Regions from separate parts of the Bradyrhizobium sp. AZCC 1610 genome, predicted to be linked through region 1. Evidence: riboswitches for the same ligand, from Rfam matches in the RefSeq annotation. Region 1 holds a riboswitch; the other holds the start of a gene.
The links. A riboswitch is a leader RNA that binds a small molecule or an ion and turns the genes downstream of it on or off. The one in region 1 is predicted to bind cobalamin.
Positions count from the first base shown of each region.

Region 1 (3,471 bases):
GTCTCGGCATTGAAAGCGAGAACACCCGCATGTTCGAAATAGCCGACCGGATCGAGGCGGTGATGGCGGACGCCAAGAAGATGTTCGCCAATCTCGACTGGTTCAGCGCGGTCTCCTACCACGCGATGGGCGTGCCGACCGCGATGTTCACGCCGCTGTTCGTGATTTCCCGGACGTCGGGATGGGCGGCGCATGTGATGGAACAGCGCATCAACAACAAGATCATTCGCCCGGCCGCGAATTATATCGGCCCGGAGAACCTGAAGTTCGTGCCGCTGCATGAGCGAGGCAAAGCCGCCATCGCCCCACGCGCCGCATAAGGATGCAACAATGGTATATCTCCTGGGTGTTGATCTCGCCGACAAGCCGGCCGGGGCCCGCTTCCGCGACCTCCTGGGCACGCCAGGCATTCTCCAGATGCCGGGCACGCACAACGGAATGGCCGCGCTGCAGGCCCGCGACGCCGGCTTCTCCGCGCTTTATTTGTCGGGCGCGGCGATGACAGCTTCGATGGGCCTGCCCGATCTCGGCATCATCACCATCGAGGAAGCCGCCTTCTTCATCCGCCAGGTAGCGCGCGCTAGCGGCCTGCCGGTGCTGGTCGATGGCGACACCGGCTATGGCGAAGCGCTCAATGTCATGAACATGGTGCGCGCCTTCGAGGATGCAGGTGCTGCGGCCGTTCATATCGAGGACCAACTGCTTCCGAAAAAATGCGGTCATCTCAACGACAAAAGGCTGGCGGATGGGCGCGACATGGCGGCCAAGATCGCCGCCGCCGCAAAGGCGCGGCGTCATCTCTATCTGATCGCGAGAACCGATGCTGCGGCGAGCGAAGGCATGGACGGCGCGGCGGCCCGCGCCAAGCTCTATCTGGAAGCGGGAGCGGAGGCGATATTTCCCGAAGCGATGATTTCGCGCGAGATGTTCCAGGAATTCGCCAGTCGCGTTCCCGGTGTTCCGCTGCTCGCGAACATGACGGAGTTCGGCAAGACGCCGTTCTTCACCGCGTCCGAGTTCGAGGCGATGGGCTATCGGATGGTGATCTGGCCGGTGTCGTCGCTTCGCGTCGCCAACAAGGCCCAGCAGGATCTGTTCGCCGCCCTCAAACGCGACGGCAGCACCTGCAAGATGCTCGACCAGATGCAGACGCGCGCTGAGCTCTACGCAACGATCGGGCTGCACGATTACGAGGCGCTCGACGCCTCCATCGTCAGAACCATCGTCCCCGCAGGCACGCCGCAGAGGTGAATTATGTCGCTATCGCGCTTCGATCGAAATGGAATACAACGAATGGTGATGACAGAGAGCACCAACGCGGGATTACCAGATCTCATATTGACTGAGATCGCCGTTGACCTTAACTGAACCGGTCGTGGTTCTTCGGGCTCGTTCGGCCCGAAGCTAAGAGGGAAGCCGGTGCGGCCGAAAAAGCCAAAGCCGGAGCTGCCCCCGCAACTGTAAGCGGCGAGCCGCTGTCCAACAACGTCACTGAGACCTTGCGTGGTTTCGGGAAGGCCGGACAGCAGCACTGACCCGCGAGCCAGGAGACCTGCCTCGACAACATACACGTCCTCGGGCGGGGTGTCCCGGTGGTGCGGTTGCGATTCCGCGCGCGCTGCCGTACGTGGAATCCAGACGTGTCACTTCGGCCTTTGCCCCCAACTTTTGGGGTTAAGCCATGTCTCTTTCTTCTACGATCTCCACTTCCTCGCTTCCTGTTGCCTCCCTCGGCACGCCACGGATCGGCCCGCGCCGCGAGCTGAAATTCGCGCTGGAAAGTTTCTGGTCGGGCGCTTCGGACGAAAAAGCCCTGGTCGAAGCCGGCGCCGGTCTTCGCGCGGCCAACTGGGCGCGCCAGAAGAAACTCGGCGTCAGTGTGATCCCATCGAACGATTTTTCGTTCTACGACCAGATGCTCGACACATCAGTGATGGTCGGTGCGATTCCGGAAATCTATCGATGGAACGGCGGCCCGGTCCCGCTCGCAACTTACTTCGCGATGGCCCGCGGTGCACAAGGCAAAACGCATGAGGCGAGTTGCGGGCATGCCCATCACGGGCACGACGCCGCGCACGGCGTGCCGGCGCTTGAGATGACAAAATGGTTCGACACCAACTACCACTACATGGTGCCGGAACTGACGAAGGATCAGCAGTTCACCCTGGCCTCGCGCAAGCCGATCGAGGAATACGAGGAGGCCAAGGCGCTGGGCTATCAGACCCGCCCCGTGCTGGTCGGGCCGGTCACGTTTCTCAAACTCGCCAAGAGCAAGGAGGCCGGTTTCAATCCGCTGTCGCTGCTCGACCGGTTGTTGCCGGTCTACATCGAGGTGCTGCGCGAACTGGCCTACCGCGGCGCCGAATGGGTGCAGATCGACGAGCCATGTCTTGTGCTCGACCTCGATATTGTCGGGCAGCAGGCGCTGCGTTACGCCTACACAGAGATCGCCAACGCGGTGCCGCAGCTCAAGATCATGCTGGCAACCTATTTCGGCGGACTGGGCGTTAACCGCGATACCGCGCTGGCGCTGCCCGTCGCCGGCCTGCATCTCGACCTGGTGCGCGCGCCTGATCAGATCGACGACCTCGTCAATTTTCCAAAAGACCGCGTGCTGTCGCTCGGAATCATCGACGGCCGGAACATCTGGCGCGCGGATTTGAGCCGGATCCTCGACCGGCTCGAACCCGTGATCGCGAAACTCGGCAAGGATCGCGTGCAGATCGCGCCCTCCTGCTCGCTGTTGCATGTCCCGATCGATCTGGCGCTGGAAACAGGGCTCGATTCCGAAATCATAAGCTGGCTGGCGTTCTCGGTGCAGAAGCTCGAGGAGCTGACCACGCTCGGGACGGCACTCGCCGGTGGGCGCGGCAGCGTCGAAGCTGCCCTGCGTGTCTCGGACGAGGCGGCCACCGCGCGCAAGGCCTCGCCGCGAATTCACGATGCGAAGGTCGCGGCGCGCATCGCCGGCATCGACGACGCCATGCGTCGCCGCGCCAGCGCATTCGCCGAGCGCGCCGGCGTTCAGCACCAGCGCTTCAACCTTCCCGCCTTCCCGACCACGACCATCGGCTCGTTTCCGCAGACGGCCGAAGTCAGGAAAGCCCGGGCCGCGCACGCCAGCGGAGCCCTGACGGATGAAGTCTACAAGATCTATTTGCAGGACCAGACGGCCCGCGCGGTGCAGTGGCAGGAAACCATTGGTCTCGACGTGCTCGTGCATGGCGAGTTCGAGCGCAACGACATGGTGCAGTATTTCGGCGAACAGCTCGCGGGCTTCGCCTTCACCACCCACGGCTGGGTGCAATCCTACGGATCGCGCTACGTTCGCCCGCCGGTGCTGTTCGGCGACGTCTCGCGCCCGCGGCCGATGACGGTCGAGTGGTGGCAATACGCCCAGTCGCTGACGAAAAAGCCGATGAAGGCGATGCTGACCGGCCCTGTCACCATCCTGAACTGGTCGTTCGTCCG
Region 1 covers NZ_JAZHRR010000001.1:5,926,230-5,929,700, forward strand. Annotated here, with positions in the region: gene prpC (bifunctional 2-methylcitrate synthase/citrate synthase) at 1-320, shown strand, start outside; gene prpB (methylisocitrate lyase) at 331-1,251, shown strand; cobalamin riboswitch at 1,360-1,574, shown strand; gene metE (5-methyltetrahydropteroyltriglutamate--homocysteine S-methyltransferase) at 1,682-3,471, shown strand, end outside.

Region 2 (3,471 bases), 5.9 Mb from region 1:
TGACGCGGCGATCGCTGAACGCCATCACGTCGACCGCCTGCATCGCCCGCAGCACCGCATCGGCATCTTTCGGCGACAGGCGCGCCGGATCGGTCGCGCCATGCGGATAGCGGCCGAGCGCCACGATATCGCGCGCCGGCAGCGGCCAGTGCACGACATGCCCCTGGGGCAAATAGCCGAAGCGTTTTGCCCTTTCGCGCAGTGGCAGCGACGACAAGGTTTGGCCGCCGATCTCGATCTCGCCCTCGGACGGGATCAATCCCGCCAGTGCCCGTAACAGCGTGGTCTTGCCGGCGCCGTTCGGCCCGACCAGCGCCACCAGATGTCCAGCTTCCAGCGCCAGCGAGACGTCTTTCAGCACGACGCGGCCGGCGAGCCGCACGCCGAGTCCCTTTGCGATCAGAAGCGCCGTTTCGCTCATGCGACCCCTCCGCCGAGCGAGCGGCGCTCGCGCATGATCAGATAGAGGAAGAACGGAACGCCGATGATCGAAGTCAGCACGCCGACCTTGATATCCGATGTCGAGGGAATGATGCGCACCGCAATATCGGCCGCCAGCAACAGCGCCGAGCCTGCGAGCGCGCTCGGCACCAACAGCCGCCCCGGGTCGTGGCCGATCAACGGCCGCATCAGATGGGGTGCAACAAGCCCGATGAATCCGATGGTGCCGGTGACGGCGACCGCGCCGCCGACGCCGAGCGCGACGCCCGAAATCACGAACAGCCGCAGACGTCCGACATCTACACCGAGGCTTTGCGCGGTTTCCTCGCCCAGGCTCAGCGCGCGAAAGGCATGGCGCTGGCTGAACAGCATGGTCGCACCGGCAATGATAAACGGCAGCGCAAGGAAAACGTGCTGAAAGCTGCGATCCTCCAGCGAGCCGAGCAGCCAGAACGCGATCTCCAGCACCACGAACGGGTTGCTGGAGAGGTTCATCACCAGTGCGGTGGCCGCGCCGGCAAAGCTCGAAATCGCAAGCCCCGAGAGAATGAGGATCAAAAGCCCCGCATTGCGGCCGGCGATCGAGAGCAGCACGAACACCGAAACGAACGCCGCACAGATCGCCGCGACCGGCAGCGCGTAGGAGCGCACGTCGGCCAGCCCCAGCGCGATCACCAGCACGGCGCCGAACGCTGCCGATTGCGGCGCGCCGAACAGCGAGGGCGAAGCCAGCGGATTGCGCAGCAGGCCCTGCAGCGACGCGCCTGATAGCCCGAGGATGGCGCCGATCGCCAGCGCCAGCAGCGTCCGCGGCAGGCGGATTTCGCGCACGATAACCTGCGCCACGTCGCTGCCGCCGCCGAACAGCGCTTCCGTCACCGCAAGCGGCGACAGCCGCACCGGCCCGATGCCGAGCGAGATCAGCACCAGCAGCACAACGAGAACGGCAAGCGCCGCCGTCGCGCCGATCCGGCGGCGCGCGGCATCCTCGTTGGTCACGGTTACGGCCTCAACACTCATCGATCGTCCTAAAGCAGTTTTACCCGCGCCCCGGTACAGGAGCGCAGGCAGGCGTGCTCATGCGGCAAAAATAGCGCACTCGCCCAGTGAGGACCGCGAGCGCGCCCAAGGCGGATTGACTCGGACTTTGACAAACTTCTACCATAGTTCCCGACGGTTCCCGTTTTGGGGATCAAAAGGGAATGCGGTGCGGGGAAGCTCCCCTATTCCGCGGCTGCCCCCGCAACTGTAAGCGGCGAATCCTTCGTCATAGGCCACTGGGAATCTCGGTCCTGGGAAGGCGACGAAGGGTAGCGACCCGCGAGCCAGGAGACCTGCCGTCAGCCGTGGTCACACGCGAAGATGTCGGTCGGGGAGTACAGGCATTAGCTTCACCTAAGCTGTGTTAGCACATGGTGAGACTTGGTTCGCTGTGACGTGCCACTGACGTCATACCGAGGTCTGAACCATGTCTTCCACCAGCGCCACGCGGCAGCGCCGCTTCTGGCTTGCCTCCAGTTTCCTGATAACCACCGTATCGCTTGGCATTTCCGGCGCAGAGGCGCAGCAGACGACGGTCGAGCAATTGCCGCCGATCGAGGTCACCTCGCCCACCGATCCGAACCGGACCCGCGCCAAGCCAACCTACGACGAGGGATCGACGTCACGCCGCGTCGTGCCGGCGGCTGCGCCGTCGACCGGCACGCGGCCCGCCGCCGGGCCCGGCTCGAACGTCGCATCGCAAAGCGCCTCGCAAGGCGCGGACGGCAGCGGCGGCCGGCAGTTTTCAGGCATCGTCGGCACGGCGGCGACCGTTATTACCGCCGAAGAGATAGCGCATTCGCCCGCACAAACGTTGCAGGAAATCATCGCGCAAACGCCCGGCGTGCAGCTGACCAGCCTGTATGGCGGCGTCAACGGCGCCAAGACCAGCGTCGACCTCCGCGGATTTGGCGCGTTCGCGACCTCAAATACCCTGGTTCTCATCAACGGCCGAAGGCTCAACGACATCGACATGGCCGGCGTCGATTTTTCGACCATTCCGCGCGATTCGATCGAGCGCATTGAAATCACGCGCGGCAACAGCGGCGCGGTGCTCTACGGCGACAATGCAGTCGGCGGCGTTATCAACATCGTCCTGAAGAACGGCGTCGGCGGGCCGCCTGTCGCCATGCGCGCCGAGGCCGGTGTCGGCTCCTTCAATCAGCGCATGGCGTCGGTTTCGACTGCGCTTAACTCGGGACCGTGGTCGACGTCGTTCTACGGCAACGCCATCAAGTCCGACGGCTATCGCGCCAATAACGCGCTCGACCAGCGCAACGGCGTCGGCAATCTCAACTACACCACGCCCGACCTCAAGGCCTTCCTTACGGTGACTGGCGACGACCAGAAGCTCGGCTTTCCGGGCGGACGCACCGTCGATCCCTCGATCGGGCTAAATCAGCTCGTCACCGATCGCAGGGGTACAAATACGCCGTTCGATTACGGCAACCAGCAGGGCGCCAGCGCGACCGCCGGCTTCACCAAGACCCTGTGGAACGGCGCCGAACTGATCGTCGATGGCGGCGTCAGAGACAAGAAAACGCAAAGCGGATTCTTCGGCGCGATACCGTTTGCATCGCCACTTCCGAGTTTCTCCTCCACCTATAATGACGCGTCATTGCAGACCTGGTCGATCACGCCACGATTGAGCATCAAGAACTCGATCCTCGGGGTGCCCTCACATATCCTGACCGGCATCGATTATTACGATGCGACGTTCCGCCAGGACCGCGGGGCGTTCAAGGGCCTTGCGCCGACCCACATCTACGATCTGTCGCAGCAGACGCTGGCCGGCTACTGGCAGCACACGGTAGGCCTGTTGCCGACGACCGATTTCTCCTATGGCGCCAGGATTCAAAACACCAGCCTGAGCGCCCGGGATCGGTTCGACGCCAACGCGCCCGGTTGCGCCATGTTCTTTAATTGCAGCGATCAGGCCTCGCCGCTGGACAGCAACGAGACGCAATACGCCTTGCACGTCGGGCTCGA
Region 2 covers NZ_JAZHRR010000001.1:33,520-36,990, reverse strand. Annotated here, with positions in the region: gene V1279_RS00145 (ABC transporter ATP-binding protein) at 1-421, opposite strand, end outside; gene V1279_RS00140 (FecCD family ABC transporter permease) at 418-1,461, opposite strand; cobalamin riboswitch at 1,599-1,797, shown strand; gene V1279_RS00135 (TonB-dependent receptor) at 1,910-3,471, shown strand, end outside.
Region 2: another riboswitch for cobalamin. It lies ahead of V1279_RS00135 (TonB-dependent receptor); the one in region 1 lies ahead of metE (5-methyltetrahydropteroyltriglutamate--homocysteine S-methyltransferase).